One region of the Inquilinus sp. Marseille-Q2685 genome, then DNA from elsewhere that is predicted to be linked to it. Evidence: riboswitches for the same ligand, from Rfam matches in the RefSeq annotation. Region 1 holds a riboswitch; each other region holds the start of a gene.

Region 1 (7,189 bases):
GCACCAGCCTGTGGACCGGCCGGCCGGTTCTGGAGGAGATCGCGGCCCGGATCGGCGTCACCATCGAGGTGACGCTTTTGGCGCTCGCCGTCTCGGTGGCGCTGGCGGTGCCGGCCGGCTGCCTGATGGCCTATTTCCGCAACTCGGCGCGCGACTATCTGGTGCGGGTGGTCACCATCGCCGGCGTCACCGTGCCCTCCTTCTGGCTCGGCGCGCTGCTGATCTACCTGTTCCACGGCGTGTTCCCGGCCTTCCCGGCGATCGGCTTCGTGCCGCTGGCCGAGGATCCCGTCGGCAACCTGCAGCGGATGCTGCTGCCGACCATCGCGCTGGCCGTGCCGGTGCTGGCCTCGCTGTCGCGCATCGTCCGCTCCGCCATGCTCGACGCGCTGGGGCAGGACTACATCCGCACCGCCCGGGCCAAGGGCGTCAGCGAGCGGTCGGTGGTGTTCCACCACGCCTTCCGCAACGCCATGATCCCCTTCGTCACCGCGCTCGGCATCTCCGCCGGCTATCTGTTCGGCGGCGCCATCGTGGTCGAGCAGGTCTTCGCCCTGCCGGGGCTCGGCCGGCTGATGCTGGGCGCGATCGCGGAGCGGAACTACCCGCTGATCCAGGCGGCGATCCTGCTGGTCACCGCCGGATTCGTGCTGGTGAACTTCGTCACCGACATGCTCTACGCCGCGCTCGACCCGCGGATCGGCCTCAGATGACGGCACTGCTGCCCGAGACCCTGGCGCCGCCCTCGCGCCGCCGCATCGCGGCGCCGCGCCACCCGCTGGTCTGGATCGGCGGGGCGCTGGTGCTGCTGCAGGTCGGGGCGGCGCTGCTGGCGCCCTGGATCGCGCCGGACGACCCGCTGGCCCAGCATGTCATCCGGCGAATGAAGGGCCCCAGCGTCGCGGCGTGGCTCGGCACCGACCAGTTCGGCCGGGACGTGCTGTCGCGCATCCTCTACGGCTATCGCGCCTCGCTCGCCGCCTCGGCCAGCGCGGTGCTGCTGGCGCTCCTGGTCGGCGGCACCCTGGGCGTGGCCGCGGCGCTGCGCGGCGGCTGGCTCGACCGCGCCGGCATGCGGCTGATGGACATCCTGTTCGCCTTCCCGATCATCCTGCTGGCGATCGGCATCGTCGCCATGCTGGGGCCGGGGGCGACGACCACGGCGCTGGCGATCGGCGTCGTCTACATCCCGGTCTTCGCCCGCCTCCTGCGCGGCCCGGCTCTGGTGGTCGCCGGCAGCCAGTATGTGCTGGGCGCCCGCGCCATCGGGGCGGGCGAGGGGCGGGTGCTGTGGCGCCATGTGCTGCCCAACCTCGCCAGCGTCATCCTGGTCCAGGCCAGCCTGTCGCTGTCCACCGCCATCCTGGTCGAAGCGTCGCTGTCCTTCCTCGGCCTCGGCACCCAGCCGCCGACGCCGTCGCTCGGCCGCATGCTGGCCGAGGCGCGCGGCTATCTGCTGCTGTCGCCCTGGGATTCGATCTTCTCCGGCCTTGCCATCCTGTTGGCGTCTTTCGGCTTCAACCTGCTCGGCGACGGGCTGCGCGATGCGCTCGATCCCAGGCTGCGGGGTAGTGGATGATGGCTGAGGCGAAGACGATGGAGGCGGTGACGGTCCGGCCGCCGGTGGCGGCGGATCTGCCGGCTCTGGCGGATGTGGCCTGGCGCAGCACCCGCGCCGCCTTCGAGCACATCCTCCCGGCCGCGGTCCTGGACCGCAAGCGGCCGGAGGATTTCGCCCGCCGCTTCGCCGCCCGGCTGCCGGACCTGCGCGTCGCCGTCGATGCCCATGACGCGCAGCTCGGCTTCTCGCTGATGACCGGGTCGCATCTCGACATGCTGTTCGTCGACCCGGCGGCGCAGGGCCGGTCGGCCGGCACCGCCCTCCTGGCCGACGCCGTGGCGCGCGGCTGCCGCACGCTGGAGAGCTTCGCCCACAACCGGCTCGCCCGCCGCTTCTACGAATCCCGCGGCTTCCGACTGTGCCGCTCCTACCGCCGGCTCTATGAGGGGCTCGAGCTGCCCTTCGTGCTCTACGCCCTGGCCGAAGGATGAAAGGCAGCGTTGCCCGAAACGCATTGCCCGATTGCCGTTTTGCCGATAAGTCTTGGGGCCGCCGCTCCTGACAGCGGCCCCGTGGTGATTTGAGCCGACCGGCTTGCGGCCACGTTAATCTCCGCTAAAAGGTCGGATGCGCGCAGGTCCCGCACGCACCGCCTCCCGGTCGGATCGAGGAGTCGGTGAGATGGATCGATACGAAGCCCCCAGCGAAGACGAATTCGGCCCCGAGACCGCGCTGATCCGCGGCGGCACCCGACGAACGCCCTATGGCGAGACCTCCGAGGCGATCTTCCTGACCTCGGGGTTCGTCTATGACAGCGCCGCGGCGGCCGAGGCGCGCTTCACCGGCGACGAACCGGGCTTCGTCTATTCCCGCTACGGCAACCCGACGCTGGAGGTGCTGGAGCAGCGCCTGGCCCTGCTGGAAGGGGCCGAGGGCTGCCACGTCACCGCCAGCGGCATGTCGGGCGTGTTCACCGCGCTGTTCTGCCATCTGCGCGGCGGCGACCACGTCGTGGCCAGCCGGGCGCTGTTCGGCTCCTGCTTCGTCATCCTCGGCACCATCCTGCCGCGCTACGGCATCACCACCACCTTCGTCGACGGCGGCGACCTCGCGGCCTGGGAGGCGGCGATGCGGCCGAACACCCGGGCCGTGTTCCTGGAGACGCCGGCCAACCCGACACTGGACCTGGTCGACGTCGCCGCTGTGGCGAAGATCGCCCATGCCGCCGGCGCCAAGGTGTTCATCGACAACGTCTTCGCCACGCCCCTGGGCCAGAAGCCGCTGGAGCTCGGCGCCGATGTGGTGATCTACTCCGCCACCAAGCACATCGACGGCCAGGGCCGGGTGCTGGGCGGCGCGGTGCTGGCCGACAGGAAGTTCCTGACCGACGACTTCCTGCCCTATTACCGGCACACCGGCCCGGCCCTGTCGCCCTTCAACGCCTGGGTGCTGGTGAAGGGGCTGGAGACGCTGGGCCTCAGGGTCGAGCGCCAGGTTTCCAGCGCCCACCGCCTGGCGCAGCTGGTCGAGGCGCATCCGGCGGCGAAGTCGGTGCGCTACCCTTGGCTGAAGAGCCACCCGCATCACGAGCTGGCGAAGCGCCAGATGAAGAACGGCGGCACGCTGGTCGCCTTCGACCTCGGCAGCAAGGCGGCGGCCTTCGCCTTCCTCGATGCGCTGCGGCTGGTCGACATCTCGAACAATCTCGGCGACACCAAGTCGCTCGCCACCCATCCGACCACCACCACCCACCGGGCGATGGAGGCGGCGGACCGCGCCGCCATGGGCATCACCGAAGGGCTGGTGCGGCTGTCGGTCGGCCTCGAGGGCATCGAGGACCTGGAGCGCGACCTGTCCCGCGCCCTCGACGCGGCGAAGCGGGCCGGCTGACGGCGGAACCCTCGCGGGGTGAGGCACGGCGCCGCGCCCCCCGATCCCGGCGACCGGAATTCGGTTCTGCCGCGTTGTGGCGGACGAAGGGGGATTCTCGTCCCTGGAGTTCGCATGATGAGATGGAAGCTCGCCCTGGCCGCGATGGCCGGGCTGGCGATGACGGCCCTGACGGCGACGGCGGCCGATGCCGCGCCGGGCTACACCACCGCTTCGGTCCGGCTGCGCGCCGGGCCGGGGGCCGACTATCCGGTGGTCGCGCGGCTGCGGCCGGGCGTGCCGGTGCAGATCTTCGGCTGCCTCGACGGCTGGGCCTGGTGCGACATCGGCGTCGGTCCCGACCGCGGCTGGACCGACGGCCGGTTCCTGGCGGCCGATGTCCAGCATCGCCGCCGGATCATCGTCGAGGCGGCGCCGGTGATCGGCGTGCCGGTGATCACCTTCGATGCCGGCCCGTACTGGGATAACTACTACCGCGGCCGGCCCTGGTACCGCGACCGCGGCCGCTGGGTGCATTAGCGGCGAGAGAGAAGGGCGGCTCCACCGGAGCCGCCCGTTTCATTCGGCAGGCGTGCTCGGCGCCTCGGCCCGCGGCTTCGGCGCGATCGACCCGCCCAGCAGCTTCTCGTGCACCCATTCGCGGACATGCTGCAGGGTGACGTACAGCATCGGGATCAGGAAGATGCCGATCGCCGAGGCCGCGATCATGCCGCCGAACACCGAGGTGCCGACGCCGCGCCGGCTGGCCGCGGCCGCGCCGGCGGCCGTCACCAGCGGCACCAAGCCCAGGATGAAGGCGAAGCTGGTCATCATCACCGGCCGGAAGCGCAGCTTGGCGCCCTCGATCGCGGCGTCGGCGATCGCCATGCCCTCCTCGCGCTTGGCCTTGGCGAACTCGACGATCAGGATGCCGTTCTTGCTGGCCAGCGCGATCAGCACGACGATGCCGATCTGGGCGTAGACGTCGTTCGACAGGCCGGCGATCCACAGCGCCGCCAGGCCGCCGACGATGCCGACGATGACCGAGAGCAGCACGCCGATCGGGATCGACCAGCTCTCGTACAGCGCCACCAGGAACAGATAGGCGAACAGCACCGCGAGGCCGAGGATGAAGCCGGTCTGGCCCGCCGCCTCCAGCTCCTGCAGCGCGGTGCCGGTCCATTCGAAGCCGAAGCCGGCCGGCAGCGTCGCGTTCGACACCTGCGTCATCGCCGCCAGCGACTGGCCCGAGCTGACGCCCGGCGCGGCGCTGCCGAGGATGCTGACCGAGCGGTAGTTGTTGTAGCGGGTGATGAACAGCGGGCCGAGCTGCTGCTGCGCGTCGACCAGCGACCGCATCGGCACCATCTGTCCGGTCGAGGACCGGACATAGATCCGGTAGATGTCGTCGACCGTGCGCCGGTCGTTCGCTTCGCCCTGGGCGATCACCTGCCAGGTGCGGCCGAACAGGTTGAAGTCGTTGATGTAGAAGCCGCCCAGCGTCGCCTGCAGCGCATTGAAGATGGCGCTGACGGCGACGCCCAGATTCTGCGCCTTCTCGCGGTCCAGGTTCAGGAAGATCTGCGGCGTGTTGGCGTTGTAGGAGGTGAAGACCTGGGTCAGCCCCGGCGCCTGGTTGGCGGCCACCACCAGCCCCTGGGCCACCGCCGCCAGCTCGTTCGGGCTTTTGCCCTCCAGGTCCTCGAGCTGGTACTGGAAGCCGCCGGCAGTGCCGAGGCCGATGATCGGCGGCAGGTTCAGCGGAATGATCAGCGCGTCCCGCACCCCGGCGGTGCGGATCGCGACCTCGCGGATCACGTTGAACACCGTGATCCCCTCCTTCACCCGCTCGTCGAACGGCTTCAGCGCCACCACCAGGAAGGCGGCGTTCGGCTCGGCCAGACCGTCGATGAAGCTGCGGCCGACCACGCCGGTGATGTCGGCGACGCCGGGGATGTCGCGCACCAGCGCCTCGACCTGCTCGGTCACCTGGGTGGTGCGGCTGAGCGCGGCGGCCGCCGGCAGCTTCATCTCGACGAAGAACAGCCCCTGGTCCTCGTCGGGCAGGAAGCCGGTCGGGGTGGCGCTGTTGACCAGCCAGGCCAGGCCGCCGAAGGCCGCCACCAGCGCGATCGACAGCACCGCCAGCCGCACCAGCCGGGCGACGATCCAGGCATAGCCGTCGCGCACCTTGTCGATGCCGCCGGACACCCGGCCCATGATCCGCCCGTACAGGCCGGGGCGGTGGCCGTGCTGGTGCGGCTTCAGGAAGACGCCGCACAGGGCCGGGCTCAGCGTCAGGGCGTTCAGGGCCGAGATCAGCATCGCCACCGACACGGTGACGGCGAACTGCGAATACAGCTCGCCCGTGATGCCGGGAATGAAGCCGACCGGCACGAACACCGACAGCAGCACCAGGGTGATGGCGATGATCGGCGCGGTGATCTCGCGCATTGCCAGCTTGGTCGCCTCCCGGGCCGGCAGCCCGGTCTCGGCCATCACCCGCTCGACATTCTCGACCACGACGATGGCGTCATCGACGACGATGCCGATCGCCAGGATCATGGCGAACATCGAGATGGTGTTGGCGGAGAAGCCGAAGGCCAGCAGCACGGCGAAGGTGCCGATCAGCGACACCGGCACGGCGATGATCGGGATCAGCGTGGCGCGCAGGTTGCCGAGGAACACGAACACCACGATCGCGACCAGCACGAAGGCCTCGAGCAGGGTGTGGATCACCTCGCCGATCGTCTCGCTGACGAAGACGGTGGTGTCGTAGGTGATCCGGTAGTCGACCCCCGCCGGGAACCGCTCCTTCAGCCGCTCCATCTCCGCCCGCACGCCCTCGGCGGCGGCGACGGCGTTGGACCCGGGCGACTGGTAGATGCCGATCACCGCGGCCGGCGCGCCGTTCAGCCGGGCGACGGTGTCGTAGGACTGGGCGTTCAGCTCCAGCCGCGCCACGTCCTTGAGCCGCACCACCGACCCGTCCGGGTTGGCGCGCAGGATGATGTCCTCGAACTGCTTGACGTCGCTCAGCCGGCCCAGCGTCTGCAGCGTCACCTGGATCTGCTGGTCATCCGGCATCGGCTGGGCGCCCAGGCGTCCGACCGCGGCCTGCACGTTCTGGCTCTGCACCGCGGTGACGATGTCGTTCGGGGTCAGGCCGAAGCTGGTCAGCTGATCGGTGCTGTACCAGATCCGCATCGCGTAGTTCTGGGTGCCGAACAGCGAGGCCTGGCCGACGCCGCGCACGCGGGCCAGCGCGTCGACCACGTTGATGATCGCGTAGTTGTTCAGGAACAGGACGTCCTGGGTCTTGTCCGGCGAGTAGAGCGTGACGAGCTGCAGGATCGCCGAGGACTGCTTCTTCACCGTCAGTCCCTGGGCCGTCACCTCGCTCGGCAGCTTCGGCTCGGCCAGCGCCACCCGGTTCTGGACGTTGACGGTGTTGATGTCCGGGTCGGTGCCGACCGCGAAGCTGACGGTGAGGGAGTAGGAGCCGTCGCTGCCGCTGGTCGACGACATGTACAGCATGTTGTCGACGCCGTTGACCTGGGCCTCGATCGGCTGCGCCACGGTCGCCTCGACCACCGCGGCGCTGGCGCCGGGATAGGCGCCGGTGACCGACACCTGCGGCGGCACGATGTCGGGGAACTGGGCGATCGGGATGCTGCGGATCGCGATCAGGCCCGCGAGGGTGATGACGATCGCGATGACGATCGCGAAGCGCGGGCGATCGACGAAGATCGAGGACAG
Region 2 (7,189 bases), on a different contig from region 1:
TTCACCTTCGCCGAGAAGGCCTATCTGCTGCCGCGCGGCGACGTGGTGTTCAAGGCCTTCGTCGACCAGTGGCTGCATCTGCGCCTGCACGACGGCAGCCACGCGAAGTTCAGCGCGGCGTGGATGGGGTAGGGGAGAGAGGCGGCGGCCCCGGGCCGCCGCGCCGACCGGCTATTGGCCGCGCAGCCGGGTCATGGTCTTGATCGGGCCGCGGGGATTGCCGGACATCTCGGCGATCTTGCGGTCCTGGGCCTCGATGAAGGCGCGTGCCGGGGCGTCGCCGTCCAGCCCGTCGGCCTCGGAGCGGGGAACCTTGCGGTTCGAGCTCAGCGTTCCGTCCTGGTAGACGATGTTGAACAGCACGAAGCCGCTGTCGTTGGGTTGCTTCTTGGTCCGGGCCATGTCGGCACTCCGGTGACGGGTCGGGTCAGGACGGCTCGGTCTCGTCGTCCCGGGGTGGCGCGTCGCTCTCCTGGGCGGCCTTGCGGCGCGCGGTCTCTTCCTCGCGCTTCTGCAGTTTCTCCTGCTTCTTCTGTTCCTTGGCGCGGTTTCGCTCGCTGCGCTGCTGATTGTAGTTCGGCTTGAACGGCATGGCGGCCTCCTTCTGACGCGATGCGTCCGCATCGCTGCTTGTCACAAGAAAAGGAGCGCCCGACGGCGCGGGCGCTCCTGATCCGCTCCACGACCGAAGGCTCAGACGGCCTTCAGGTTCTCCGCCGAGGTCTTGCCGCGCTTCGGGTCGCGCTGCTCCTCGTAGGAGATCTGCTGGCCTTCGTTCAGGCCGCGCAGCCCGGCGCGTTCGACGGCGGAGATGTGGACGAAGACGTCCGGGCCGCCGTTCTCCGGCTGAATGAAGCCGAAGCCCTTGGTGCTGTTGAACCACTTCACGGTGCCGATCGGCATCGCTTTTCCTCCAGTTGAGGGGTGGCGCCGCGCGGAACTGCGCGACGCATCAAACGGAAAGGGGAAAGGCGAGGGATCCGCGGCCGCGAGGGCATGGCAGGCCGGCCGTCCAAACCAGAATGACCCCCTAAACATGGGGGAATACAGGCGCAATGGCAAGGTCGACGCGGAATCGGCTCGGACATGCTGGGCCGGCACAGCCGGATCCGGGGGGTCAGGGCGGCGATCCGGATGCGGCCATCGTCATCAGCCCGTCAACCTCCTCCTGCACGTCCTCGGCCAGGCGGGCGGCGGCGACGAAGGGCAGCCAGGCGAAGATCCGGTCCCGGCTTTCGCCCGCAGCCGCGGCGTAGGCATCGATATAGGCGGCGGCCAGGTCCGGCGCCACGGGCCGGATCAGCACGTAGGAGCGGCAGACATCGGCGGCGGGATCGCCGGCGCAGGCGTCCAGCCAGTCGACCACCATCTCCCGCCCCGGCGGCCCCAGGATGTTCCAGGGGTGGAAGTCGCCGTGGCACAGGCGGTCGCCCTCCGGCAGCGCGGCCAAGCCGTCCAGCAGCCGGCGCCGCAGCACCTCGTCCGGCATCCCGGCACGGCCGATATTCGCCGCCAGCCGCGCCTTCAGGCTGCCGAGATGCGTTCCCGGCCGGCCGTGGATCGCGATCTGCAGCCGGGCCATCCGCTCCAGGCAGGCCGGCACCTGGTCGGGCCGGCGGTGCATCGTGTCGGCAAGGGACGGGCCGTCGGCGCGGGTCATCGCGATGCCCCACCGGCCCTCGATCTGCCCCACGCCCCGGACCGACGGCGCGGGCAGCCCGAGCGTCTCGACCAGCGCCAGGATCGACGCCTCGCGGAACGCCGCCCGCTTCGGCGCGGCCGCCGTCGTCCGATACAACTTGACCACCAGGTCGCCGGCGTCGAAGACCTCGGCCTCCTTGCCCGATCCGATCAGCGGTCCGAGCGGCAGGTCCATGGTCACATCCGGCGCAGGGCGACGGCGTCGACCGAATGGTCGGCGGCCTTGTGCAGCACCAGCCGGGCGCGTTGCCGGGTCGGCAGGATGTTCTCGCGCAGGTTCACCCCATTGATCTGGTCCCAGATCTCGCGGGCGGCGCGGCGGGCCTCGGCCTCCGGCAGGTCGCGCTGGTGATGGAAATAGGAGGACGGGTCGCGGAACGCGGTGCGCTGCAGCAGCAGGCGGCGCTCGACGAACCAGCGGGCGATGTCCTCCTCCGCGGCATCGACATAGACCGAGAAGTCGAAGAAATCGGAGGTGACGACCGAGGCCCCGGCCGGGGCCTGCAGCACGTTCAGCCCCTCGAAGATCAGGATGTCCGGCCGGCGGACCACCTGCTTCTCGCCGGGCAGGATGTCGTAGGCGAGGTGGGAATAGACCGGCGCCTCGACCTCCGGCCGGCCGGACTTCACCGCGGCCAGGAAGCCGATCATCCGGCGCAGGTCGTAGCTCTCGGGGAAGCCCTTGCGGCGCATCAGCCCGCGCTCCTCCAGCACCGATTTCGGCCAGAGGAAGCCGTCGGTGGTCACGAGCTCGACCCGCGGGTGGTCGGGCCAGCGCGACAGCAAGAGGCGCAGCAGCCGCGCGAAGGTGCTCTTACCCACGGCGACGCTGCCGGCAATTCCGATGATGTAGGGCGGTGGCGGGCCGGGCCGGCCGAGGAAGGCGTCCTGCACCCCGTCGAGCCTGCGGGCGGCGGCGACGTGCAGGTTCAGCAGGCGCGACAGGGGCAGCAGGATGTCGGCGACATCGGCCTGCGACACCGGCTCGTTCAGCCCGCGCAGTTCGGCCAGTTCGGCCTCGGACAGCGCCATCGGCGTCGAGGCCCGGAGCGCCGCCCATTCGGCCCGGGTGAAGCGGTCATAGGCCTGGGGCCGCGCCGCGAACAGATCGGGCACGGGCCGGGCAGGGATGGGCCGGGCAGGGGAGGGATCGGGCATCGCAGGCTCCCGCTGGAGGACGGGATCAGGGTCCGACGATCCGGGGGCTGCAGGCAAGGGGGCGCCATCCCTCTTGCGCCGGACCGCGCGGCGCGCTAAATCCGGCCTCGCATCCAGAGTTGGGCTGACGCCCACGCCAACCTGCCTTCCCGGGCAAGGTGGTGGCCTCTCGCAAGAGGGGCGATGCGGCCGGACCGGCAACCAAACGGGTCGAACGCCGCGCGTCAGCCCTCCTCGCAACCGCGAAGGAGGGTTTTTCATGTCCGCATCCGCTTCCGCCGCGATTCCGCTCGCTGGCCCCGGCGACACCATCGAGCGGCTCGACGAGCGGCCCTGTCCCGGCCCGCGCGACCCGCACCGGCGGGAGATCCTCTACGCCGTGGTGCATCGCGGCGCCGGGCTGTGGACCCATCTCTACCGCGTCGTCCTGACCGCCGCGCTGCGGCCGGAGATCCATCTCGACCGGGTGCTGGAGGGCGACCGCCTGGCCGAGCTGCGGCGGGTTCATGCGCCGGCGGCGAGCCTGGCGGCGTGAGGCTCCTTACGTCGCACGAACATACCGTCCCGGCGCGTCCTCGATCGGGGTCAGCTTGCCGTCACCGGGATGCCGGGCCGGGACCTGGCCGCCAGCGTGGCGAGAGATCCATTTCTGCCATTCCGGCCACCAGGAGCCTTCGACCTGCTTCGCCCCCTTGAGCCAGGATTCGGGGCTCGCCGGCGTCCGGGTGTTGACCCAGTGGCAGTACTTCTTCGCCGCCGGCGGGTTGACCACACCGGCGATGTGGCCGGAGGCGCTGAGGCAGAAGCGCACGGGGCCGCCGAACAGCTGGGTCGCGGCGTAGGTCGACGCCCAGGGCGCGATATGGTCGTCGCGGGTCGACAGCATGAAGCTCGGCGTCTTGATCGTGGTCAGGTCGATCGGCACCCCGGCCAGGGTGATGCCGCCCGGCTGCACCAGCCGGTTCTCCTGATACATGTTGCGCAGGTAGAAGCTGTGCATCGCGGCCGGCATCCGGGTCGCGTCGCTGTTCCAGTACAGCAGGTCGAAGGGGAAGGGGTCCTTGCCCAGGAGATAGTTGCTGACGACGAAGGACCAGATGAGGTCGTTGGCACGCAGGAGGTTGAAGGTCGTCGCCATGGCCGAGCCTTCGAGATAGCCCTTGCCGGACATCTTCGCCTCGATCGTCCGCAGCTGCTCCTCGTCGACGAAGATGCCGAGCTCGCCCGGATCGGTGAAGTCGGTCAGCGTGGTCAGATAGGTCGCGCTCCTGATCCGGTCGTCCTCGCCCTTGGCCGTCATCCAGGCCAGGGTGCTGGCCAAGAGCGTGCCGCCCAGGCAGTAGCCGACGGCGTTGACCTCGCGCTCGCCGGTCGCCTGCTCGATCGCGCCCAGCGCCGCCAGCGGGCCCTCCAGCATGTAGTCGGCGAAATTCTTGCCCGCGAGCCGCGCGTCCGGGTTGACCCAGGAGATCACGAAGACGGTGTGGCCCTGCTCCACCGTCCAGCGGATCAGGCTGTTCTGCGGCTTCAGGTCGAGGATGTAGTACTTGTTGATCCAGGGTGGGATGATGAGGAGGGGCCGCCGCGCCACCGTCTCGGTGGCCGGGTCGTACTGGATCAGCTGCATCAGATCGGTCTCGAACACCACCTTGCCGGGGGTGACGGCGATGTTGCGGCCGATCTCGAAGGCGGTGCGGTCGGTCATGCTGATGGCCAGCTGGCCCTGGCCGCGCTCCAGGTCGGCCAGCATGTTCTCGAGGCCGCGGACCAGGTTCTCGCCGCGCGATTCCAGCGTGCTGCGCAATACCTCCGGATTGGTGGCGACGAAGTTGGACGGCGCCATCGCGTCGATGAACTGCCGGGTGTAGAAATCGACCTTCTTCGCGGTCTTGGCGTCCAGCCCTTCGACCTGGCGGACCGAACCCTGCAGCCAGCGGGCGGTCAGCAGGTAGGACTGCTTGATGAAGTCGAACACCGCGACCTCGCTCCAGGCCGGGTCCTTGAAGCGCTTGTCGCTCTTCTCCGCCGTCACCACCGGCTCCGCCTCCTGGCCCAGCAGGCGCTGGGCGGTGCGGCTCCACAGCGTGGCATAGTCCTGCCACAGCGACATCTGGGCCTGCATCAGCCGGGTCGGGTCGGCCATCAGCCGCTGGGTCATGGCCAGGAAGGCCGAGCCGATGTTGAGCGGGTCCAGCTCCGGCGTCTCGGCGCGGCCCTGCTTCTCCAGGAAGGCGGTGACCAGCCGGGCGCTGCGCTCGGCGATCTCGACCATGCGGCGCGCCAGCTCGGCCGGATCCGCCGGCGGCGGGGCCTCCGGCGCCGCGGTGCCGGGCTTCGCCCGGGTCTCGGGCTCGGCTTCGCCGGACTTCGTCCGGGCCTTGGGACTGGCGTCACCAGACTTCGTCCGGGTCTTGAGCTTTGCTTCGCCGGACTTCGTCCGGCTGGGGGCCGCGCGGTGGCGTTCGGTCATGGCCAAGGATCCCCTGTCTGCGGCGGCATCGCCCGAGGCGCGGAATCGGGCGTAGAATGCCGCTTATCCGCCACTTTGCACGGCCATCCTCTTTCCAGTCCACCCTTTCAACGAAGTGTGCTAGGCACGTGCCCATGCGTCGCACCGGCTCTCTCATGATCGCTTCCGCCCGCCCCGGCCTTCCGGTCCGTGGCGCCGTTGCCACCGTCGCCCTCGGCCTCGCGCTCGCGGGCTGCGGCGGCCGCATCTTCGACGGCACGCCCTATGCGGGCGACGTCCAGGCCTCCGTGCCCAAGGTCGAGACCGCCGAGGTCACGCCGCTCGGGCCGGCCGAGGCGCCGCCCGTGCCCAGCGTCGGCGGCCCGCTGGGCACGGCGCAGGCGGGCGACACCAGGACCTACACCCTGCCCGCGCTGGCCCAGACCGATGCCGACCGCGCCGCGATGCAGCAGGCCCGGGCGCAGCAGCAGGCGACACAGCAGCAGCGCCGGGCGCAGATCGAGCAGCAGCGCCAGGCTGCCTTCCAGCGGCAGCAGCAGATCGCGCAGCAGCAGGCGGCGGCGCAGCAGGCACAGCAGCAGCCGACCGGCACGGTGGCGCCGATGAGCTTCGGCCAGCGCCGCAACACCGCCGCCCCGCCGGCGATGGAGTCGATGCCGCGTCCGGCCTCGGAGCAGGCCTATCCCAATCTCGGCAGCGTGCCGCAGAAGCCGACCGACCTGCCGACGCCGGAACAGCAGGCCGCGGTGCGCAGCCAGCTTGAGGCCGACCGTGCCGCCTCGGGCGCGCCCGGCGCACTCAGCTTCGGCAACCGCGGCGCCGGCCAGGCCGCGGCGCCCGCCCCGGCGGAGGAGTCGAAGCCGGCCTTCAGCTTCAACAACCGGGTCGCCGGCACGGTCAAGTTCGACGGCGGCAGCACGACACTGCCGGCCTCGGCCAGCAGCACGATCGAAAACGTCGCCAAGACGGCGCAGAGCCCGAAGCTGCGGGTGGTCGGCTACGGCGCCGGCGACGGCGCGGCCCAGGCCAAGGCGCGGGCCGAGGCGGTGGCCGCGGCGCTGCGCGCGGCCGGCGTCGACCCGGCCCGAATCGTCACCGGCGGCTCGGCCGACACCCGGCCGAACATCACCGACGGCCAGGCCGCCCGCGTCGAAATCTATCTCGCTCAATAGGCTCAGCACCGGACGCCCCGACGGGCGTCGGGGGGACACGTCGATGACCGATCAGGACTTCCACCGAATCAAGCGCCTGCCGCCCTATGTGTTCGCCGAGGTGAACGCGATGAAGGCGGCGGCGCGAGCTCGGGGCGAGGACATCATCGATCTCGGCATGGGCAACCCCGACGGACCGCCGCCGAAGCATGTGATCGAGAAGCTGACCGAGGCGGCGCAGAATCCGCGCAGCCATGGCTATTCCACCTCGCGCGGCATCCCCGGCCTGCGCCGGGCCCAGGCCGCCTATTACCAGCGCCGCTTCGGGGTCGAGCTCGACCCCGAGAGCGAGCTCGTGGTCACCATCGGGTCGAAGGAAGGCCTGGCCAACCTGGCCCAGGCGATCACCAGCCCGGGCGACATCATCCTGGTGCCGAACCCGAGCTACCCGATCCACATGTTCGGCTTCATCATCGCCGGCGCCGCCATCCGGTCGCTGCCGATCACGCCGGGCGCGAACTTCATGGAGGTGCTGGAGCGGGCGGTGCGGCACAGCGTGCCGAAGCCGACCGCGCTGGTGCTGAACTATCCGTCGAACCCGACGGCCGAGGTGGTGGACCTCGATTTCTACCGGCCGATCGTGAAGTTCTGCCGCGAGCACGGCATCTGGATCCTGTCCGACCTGGCCTATGCCGAGATCTATTTCGAC
Region 3 (7,189 bases), on a different contig from region 1:
GGCGCGGCCGCAGCCGCGGCCTGATCGACGATGCGCTGGAGCGGCAGGGCCTATCGCGCCGGGTGACGCTGGTGATGCCCAGCTTCTACGCCGCGCTGTTCACCGCCGCCTCTTCGGACATCGTCGCCGCGCTGCCGCTTGCCGTCGTCGCGCGCGCGGCGGCGCTGGGGTTGGCGGTGCGGTCCTTCGAGCTGCCGGTGACGGTGCCGACGGTCACCGTCGTCCAGTCCTGGCATCCGCGCTTCGACAAGGATGCCGGCCACCGCTGGCTACGCCAGCTGATCAAAGCGACGATCGGGGAGACGGCGGAGCGGCGGTGACGGGACCTACCCGAACCGCCGCACCGCTGTGATGCCCCTGCCCTCGTCCGCTTCGACACGGGCGGCTACCTCGCGCACCGGGTCGAGCGAGACGCAGGCCGCCCGGACATTGGCGTGGATCAGGGTCTCGCCGTCGGCCATCAGCCCGACATGGCCGGGGAAATAGACCAGGTCGCCGCGCCGCAGCCCGGCGCCCTCACCCGTGCCCACGAGCGTCCCCGCGGTCCGCGCCTGACGGTAGGTGTCGCGCTCGATGGCGTGGCCGGCCGCGGCGCAGGCCAGTTGGACCAGGCCGGAGCAGTCGATGCCGAGGCTGGAGCGGCCGCCCCACAGATAGGGCACGCCGAGGAAGCGCTGCGCCGTCGCCACCACATCGGGCTCGGCGGCGTCGAGCGGCCCCAGCGCCACCTCCGGCACCCAGCCGCCGGGCTCGCCGGCCTCGCGGATCCGGGCATAGCCCTTCGCCGTCTCCACCACCTCGACCGGGCTGCGGAAGCTCAGCGCGCGGACCGGCGGGCGCTTGAAGTCGGGATCCGGATAGAGGAAGGCGCGGAAGGCCCGGATCCGGTGGGTCGGCGCGGCGACCCGGTCGGACAGTGCCGCCGCCTCGACATAGCCGACATAGCCGTCGGCGGTGAGCTGGCCCCAGGCCCAGCCGTCCTTCACCTCGTAGACCGTGATGGTCTCGCCATGCAGCATCTCGGTCGCCTGGCCGCGCGACGCGTCGGGGGCCGAACGCATCGGCACGATGCCGCGGACCGCCTGGTGCAGCGTGCCGGCGGCGTAGCGTTCCGCCGCATGGACGCCGCGCAGGCTCTCGGACGCGAGGTCCGGCCGCCAGGGCACCAGGTTGCGGTCGATATCGGGCGAGGTGGTCACGCCGCGGCGCCGATCATGCTGGCGGCCTGGCGCACCAGGTCGGCGAAGCCGTCGAGATAGGCCTGGCCGGCCTCGGTCCGCTCGATCAGCACGTTGCGCCGGTCGGCCGGGTCGACGGTGCGGCGGGTCAGGCCCAGCTCGCCCAGCCGGTCGAGCGCGCGGGTCACCGCCGGCTTGGAGATGTGCAGGGTCGAGGACAGGCCGCGCACCGTGTGCGGCGCCGGGGTCAGGTAGATGGTGAGCAGGAGCGCGATCTGCCGCGACGACAGGTCCGGCGCCTCGCGCCGGACCGCCGCGGTCAGGGCGTGGCGCCACAGCTCCAGCGCCTGGTGCGAGGTCAGGGCGACGGTCATGCCGTCCTCTCCCTCGGCTCCGGCGATACGGTCGATCGAATCAGCGCCGGCCTCCAAACCGCTCCTCCAGCAGGGCGTAGACGGCCCGCATCGTCATCGCCTCGCCGCCCTTCGGCCGGCCCGGGCGGTCGGCGCCGTTCCAGGCATAGAGGTCGATATGCACCCAGGGCACGCCCGGCGCCACGAAGCGCTCGAGGAACAGGGCCGCGGTGATGGCCCCGCCGAAGCGCGTGTCGGGCGCGTTGTTGATGTCGGCGATGCCGGATCTCAGCAGCCGGTTGTAGGGCTGCCACAGCGGCAGGCGCCACAGCGGGTCCTCGACCCGGCGCGACACCGCGGCCAGCGCGTCGGCGGTGGCGTCGTCGTTCGAGAACATCGCCGGCACGTCGGTGCCGAGGGCGACCCGGGCGGCGCCGGTCAGGGTGGCGAAATCGACGATGATCTCGGGCTTCTCCGACGACGCCTCCTCCAGCGCGTCGCACAGCACCAGCCGCCCCTCGGCGTCGGTGTTGCCGATCTCGACCGTCAGCCCCTTGCGGCTGCGGTACACGTCCATCGGCCGGAAGGCGTCGCCGGACACCGCGTTCTCGACCGCCGGCACCAGCACGCGCAGCCGCACCGGCAGCTGCGCCATCATCACCATGCGGGCGACGCCGAGGGCATGGGCGGCGCCGCCCATGTCCTTCTTCATCAGCAGCATGTTGCCGGAATCCTTGAGGTCGAGGCCGCCCGAATCGAAGACGACGCCCTTGCCGACCAGCGTCACCTTCGGCGCCGACGGATCACCCCAGGTGATGTCGATCAGCCGCGGCGCCCGGCTGGAGGCGCGGCCGACGGCGTGGATCAGCGGGTAGTTGCGGGTCAGCAGCTCGTCGCCGACGGTGACGCTGAAGCGGGCGCCGAACTCCTTGGCCAGCGCCTCGGCCGCGGCGGCCAGCTCGGCCGGGCCGAGGTCGTTGGCCGGGGTGTTGACCAAGTCGCGCACCAGCGTGGGGGCGCTGGCCGCGCGCTCGACCGCGGCGCGGTCGGCCGCCTTCGGCCAGACCAGCTTGGCCGAGGCCCGCTCCGGCCCCTTGTAGCGGCCGTAGTGATAGCCGCCGAGCGCCCAGCCGAAGGCGGCGGCGGTGGCGGTCGCCGGCTCGGCCGAATCATCCAGCGAATAGGTGCCTGCCGGCAGGGACGTCGGCAGCCCGGCGAAAGCCCAGGCATCGGCCGCGGAGTCGATGCCAACCAGGATCGCGTCGACCCGCCCGCCTTCGCCCGGCAGCGCCAGGGTGCGGCCCGATTCCGCGGCGAAGCCGTTGGCCTCGGCCCAGGCCCGCTGCGCCGGCGTCGCGGCGGCGCGCCAGCCGTCCAACGCGGCCTTGCTGAGCGGGATCAGAGAGACGGTCTCTCCCTCGGCGGCATCGACCAGTTGAGGCAGCACGGCGCAGGCCTTCTTGCGTTCGGGAACTCGGGGCGGCACACCATGCTCCAGCCCGTTTGCCTTGCCAACCCCTCAGCCGGAGCGGACCCGCCATGCGCCTCGTCATCGGCAACAAGCGCTATTCCTCCTGGTCGCTGCGGCCCTGGCTGGCCCTGGCGCATCACGGCGTCGCCTTCGAGGAGGTCCTGATCCCGCTGTACCGTGACGGGTCGAAGGAGGCGATCCTGCGCCATTCGCCGAGCGGCAAGGTGCCGGCGCTGATCGACGGCGGCACCACGGTGTGGGACAGCCTGGCGATCCTCGAATACCTGGCCGAGCGCTTCCCGGATCTCGCCCTGTGGCCGCGCGACCCGGCGCGGCGGGCGCTGGCGCGGTCGGTCTCGGCCGAGATGCACAGCGGCTTCACGGCCCTGCGCAACGAGCTGCCGATGGACCTGGCGCCGGTCGATCCGGGCAAGGCCCGCAGCGACGCCACCGGGGCCGACATCGCCCGCATCACCGCGATCTGGCGGCAGTGCCGCGCGGCGGCTGGCGCCGAGGGCCCCTTCCTGTTCGGCGCCTTCGGCGCGGCCGACTGCATGTATGCGCCGGTGGTGGTGCGATTCGACCGCTATCGGGTGCCGCTCGACCCCGCCTGCCGGACCTATGCCGACGCGATCCTGGACCTGCCGGCGATGCGGCGCTGGGTCGAGGCGGGGATGGCCGAGCCCTGGGTGCTGATGTTCTGAGAGCGCCGCCCCTTCCCGATCGCCTTCAACCGTCATTGCGAGCGCAGCGAAGCAATCCAGAGGCTGGTGCACGCACCCCCTGGATTGCTTCGTCGGCTTCGCCTCCTCGCAATGACGATGAGGGACGAACGCCGACAAACCGCCAGGCGGCCCTGCCTCAGCCCCGGCCGATGTCGTCGATCTCGTAGGGCGTGGTCTGGTACAGCTGGTTGATCCAGTTGCCGAACAACAGATGGGCGTGGCTGCGCCACCGGTTCTGCGGGCGGCGAGCGGGGTCGTTCCCCGGGAAGTAGTCGTGCGGCAGGGCGATCGGCTTGCCGGCGGCGACGTCCCGGAAATATTCGTCGCCGAGCGTGTCGGTGTCGTATTCGACATGGTTGAACATGTGCAGCGACCGGCGCCCCGGGTCGTCCAGCAGGCACAGGCCGGCATCGTCCGACTCCATCAGCACCTTCATGCCGCTCTCGGCCGGGATGTCCTCGCGCCGCGTCTCGGTCCAGCGCGACACCGGAATGGTGAAGTCGTCCGAGAAGCCGCGGAGATAAGGCGAGGCCGGCTCGACGATGCGGTGGCGGTACACGCCGAACTTCTTCTGGGGCAGCGCGTGCTTGGGCACGCCGTGGAAATGGTGCACCGCCGCCTGGGCCCCCCAGCAGATGTTGAAGCAGCCATGGACGTTGGTCTGCGTCCAGTCGAAGACCCGGCGCAGCTCGTCCCAGTAGGTCACCTGCTCGAACGGCATCGTCTCGACCGGCGCGCCGGTGACGATGAAGCCGTCGAACTTCTCTGTCCGGACATCCTCCCAGTCGCGGTAGAAGGACAGGATGTGGTCGCTGGGCGTGTTGCGCGGGACGTGGTTGGTCATCTTGACCAGCGTCAGCTCGACCTGCAGCGGCGAGGCGCCAAGCAGCCGGGCGAACTGGGTCTCGGTCTTGACCTTGTTCGGCATCAGGTTCAGCAGGCCGATCCGCATCGGCCGGATGTCCTGCCGCACCGCCTGCGCCTCGAGCATCACCATGACCCCTTCCGCTTCGAGGACGGACCGGGCGGGCAGGTCGTTCGGAATCTTGATCGGCATAGCTTCGGTCGGTTTCCACGCGTCGTGGGCAGGACCGATTGTGGAATGACCCGCTTGGTTGTCGGTTCGACCACATCCTCCCTTTCGGGAGCGCCACCTTGCTCGGGGAAGCAGGTTGGCGTCGGGCAGTGCCCAACTCCTGATGTGCGTCAAGTTCTACGGGGTCGGCCGGCACATTTCAACTGGATGAATGTGGATCGACATCCGGTCCGCCGGGCTTAGCTGAGAGGCATCGTTCAGAGACCGTTTGGGAATGCGCTGGTGTGAGTCGGCTGGCGGGGGTTTCGAGAACCGGAGCGCAGCGGACGTGAAGTCCGTGAGCACCGGAAGCGGAGAAACCGCCGTCAGACGGCCGCACCAGCAGCATTCCCGAATGGTCTCTAGGGCGTCGCCCGGGCGGGCAGGCTGAGCACCGCATGCTCGGCATAGTAGCGGGCGGCGCCGGGATGAAGCGGCACGCCGAGGCCCCGCGTGGCCCCTTCGAGCGCGATCTCCTTGCCGCGCGGGTGGCCCGCCGCCAACAGGTCCAGCGTCGATTTCTGCCACAGCGCGCGGGTGATCTCGTAGACCGTGGCCTCGGCGATCCGTTCCGCCACCAGCCAGATCGCCCCGACCGACAGGCCCGGCACCTCCGCCGCGACGCCGTCATACAGGCCTGCGGGGATCGGCTCCTGGGTGAAGAACGGCACCTTGGCGATCAGGGCCTCCGCCTCCGGCCCTGTGACCGGCAGCAGCCGGATCGGCCGCCGCCGCGCCAAGTCGGCGATCACGCCGAGCGGCGGGCCGCCGGTCATCACCATGGCGTCGAGCCCACCTTCGGCCAGCAGGTCCGCGGACGGCTCCGGCCGCTCGTAGATCTCGGTCACATCCGTCTGCTTCAGGCCGTAGGCGGCCAGGATCAGGCGGATGTCGTAGATCGTGCCGGAGCCTTCGGCGCCGACCGAGACGCGCTTGCCCTTGAGATCCGCCACCGACTGCACCGGGCTGTCGGCCGGCACCACGACATGGACGAATTCGGAGAAGAGATGGGCGATGGCGCGCAGGCTGGTCACCGGCGGCTGGCCGGCGAAAGGCCCCTCGGCGGTGTAGGCGGCGAAGGCGACGTCAGCCTGGGCCAGGCCCGAATCGAACTCGCCGTCATGGATCCGCCGGATGTTGTCGATCGACCCGGCGCTGGCCTGGGCCACCGCGATCAGGCCGGAGACCCCGCAGCTGCCGCCGGCGCTGCCGCAGGGGGGCAGGCCGGGGGGGCCGGAGATGGCGCCGGCGATGATGCCGCCGATCGGGAAGTAGGTGCCGCCGGTGGTGCCGGTGCCGATCCGGAAGAACAGCGGGTCCTGCGCCCGCGCCGATCGCATCCCGCCGAGCCCCGCCGCGGCCATCCCGGCGGCGGGAAGCACCGAGGTCAGCAGGCGGCGGCGGGTCAGCATGGCGGTTCCCTTCAGGCGGCGTCGCGCATGGTCGGCGGCGTCTCGTCCGGCGCGCGCGGGTCGAGCTCGGCCGCGACCGGCGTCGTGGTCGGCACGGCGACGAAGCTGCCCTGCTCCTCGTTCGGCATCGCCGCGCGCCGGGTCATGCGGTAGATCGTGAACAGGGCCAGCAGCGCCGCGACCGAGCCGGTCCAGACGAACAGCCCGGACGGGCCCAGCAGCTGCATCACCCGCGACGCCACGATCGGCCCGAACACCGCGCCGACGCCATAGCACAGCAGCAGGCCGGCGGCGGCCGGCACCAGCTGCTCCGGCCGCATGAAGTCGTTCGCGTGGCTGAGGCTGAGCGGATAGATGGTGTAGGACAGCCCGCCGAAGGCCGCGAGCAGCACCAGCAGCAGCGTCATCGACAGCCCGCCGAACAGTGCCAACGCCGCGCTGATCAGGGCCAGCGAGACGGTGATGCCGAGGAACACCTGGCGCCGGTCGAAGCGGTCGGACAGCCGGCCGACCGGGTATTGCAGCAGGAACCCGGCGAAGATCGCCGTCATCATGAAGCCGGCGATCCAGTCCGGCGACGGATCGATGGTGCGGGCGTAGACCGGCCCCATGCCGGAGAAGGCGGCGCTGATCAGCCCGACGGAGAAGCAGCCGGCGACGCCGAGCGGCGAGATCGCGATCAGGGCGCGCAGGCCGAAGCGCTTGACCTTGATCACCGGCGGCGTCTCGACCGGGGTCAGCGACAGCGGCACCAGCGACAGCGACACCAGCATCGCCACCACCGAGAATAGGGCGAAGCCGGCCGGGTCCATCGCCGTCAGCCAGGGCTGCGACAGGCCGAAGGCGGTGTAGTTCACCGCCATGTAGGAGGACATCACCCGGCCGCGCACGGCGTTCGAGGCACGGGCGTTCAGCCAGCTCTCGATGATCGTGAACAGCACCGCCATGCTGATGCCGGTGACGAGGCGCAGCACC

What was found. A riboswitch is a leader RNA that binds a small molecule or an ion and turns the genes downstream of it on or off. The one in region 1 is predicted to bind S-adenosylmethionine.
Region 2: it holds a riboswitch for S-adenosylmethionine, as region 1 does, so the genes downstream of both, LG391_RS17095 (hypothetical protein) here and metZ (O-succinylhomoserine sulfhydrylase) in region 1, are expected to answer to the same signal.
Region 3: it holds a riboswitch for S-adenosylmethionine, as region 1 does, so the genes downstream of both, metA (homoserine O-succinyltransferase) here and metZ (O-succinylhomoserine sulfhydrylase) in region 1, are expected to answer to the same signal.

What each region holds. Positions count from the first base shown of each region.
Region 1 is NZ_CAKAKL010000005.1:324,625-331,813, forward strand. It holds gene LG391_RS23680 (ABC transporter permease) at 1-713, shown strand, start outside; gene LG391_RS23685 (ABC transporter permease) at 710-1,579, shown strand; gene LG391_RS23690 (GNAT family N-acetyltransferase) at 1,579-2,052, shown strand; SAM riboswitch at 2,124-2,200, shown strand; gene metZ (O-succinylhomoserine sulfhydrylase) at 2,243-3,451, shown strand; gene LG391_RS23700 (SH3 domain-containing protein) at 3,566-3,970, shown strand; gene LG391_RS23705 (efflux RND transporter permease subunit) at 4,010-7,189, opposite strand, start outside.
Region 2 is NZ_CAKAKL010000002.1:1,708,458-1,715,646, reverse strand. It holds gene LG391_RS17125 (transporter substrate-binding domain-containing protein) at 1-132, shown strand, start outside; gene LG391_RS17120 (hypothetical protein) at 172-402, opposite strand; gene LG391_RS17115 (hypothetical protein) at 428-592, opposite strand; gene LG391_RS17110 (cold-shock protein) at 694-903, opposite strand; gene LG391_RS17105 (phosphotransferase family protein) at 1,118-1,876, opposite strand; gene coaA (type I pantothenate kinase) at 1,879-2,859, opposite strand; SAM-I-IV-variant riboswitch at 2,964-3,074, shown strand; gene LG391_RS17095 (hypothetical protein) at 3,119-3,394, shown strand; gene phaC (class I poly(R)-hydroxyalkanoic acid synthase) at 3,401-5,131, opposite strand; gene LG391_RS17085 (OmpA family protein) at 5,485-6,501, shown strand; gene LG391_RS17080 (LL-diaminopimelate aminotransferase) at 6,545-7,189, shown strand, end outside.
Region 3 is NZ_CAKAKL010000006.1:208,578-215,766, forward strand. It holds gene LG391_RS24900 (LysR family transcriptional regulator) at 1-320, shown strand, start outside; gene LG391_RS34890 (NlpC/P60 family protein) at 327-1,199, opposite strand; gene LG391_RS24915 (MarR family winged helix-turn-helix transcriptional regulator) at 1,196-1,552, opposite strand; gene LG391_RS24920 (M17 family metallopeptidase) at 1,593-2,978, opposite strand; gene LG391_RS24925 (glutathione S-transferase family protein) at 3,071-3,706, shown strand; gene metA (homoserine O-succinyltransferase) at 3,864-4,784, opposite strand; SAM-I-IV-variant riboswitch at 4,829-4,935, opposite strand; gene LG391_RS24935 (TAXI family TRAP transporter solute-binding subunit) at 5,165-6,214, opposite strand; gene LG391_RS24940 (MFS transporter) at 6,226-7,189, opposite strand, start outside.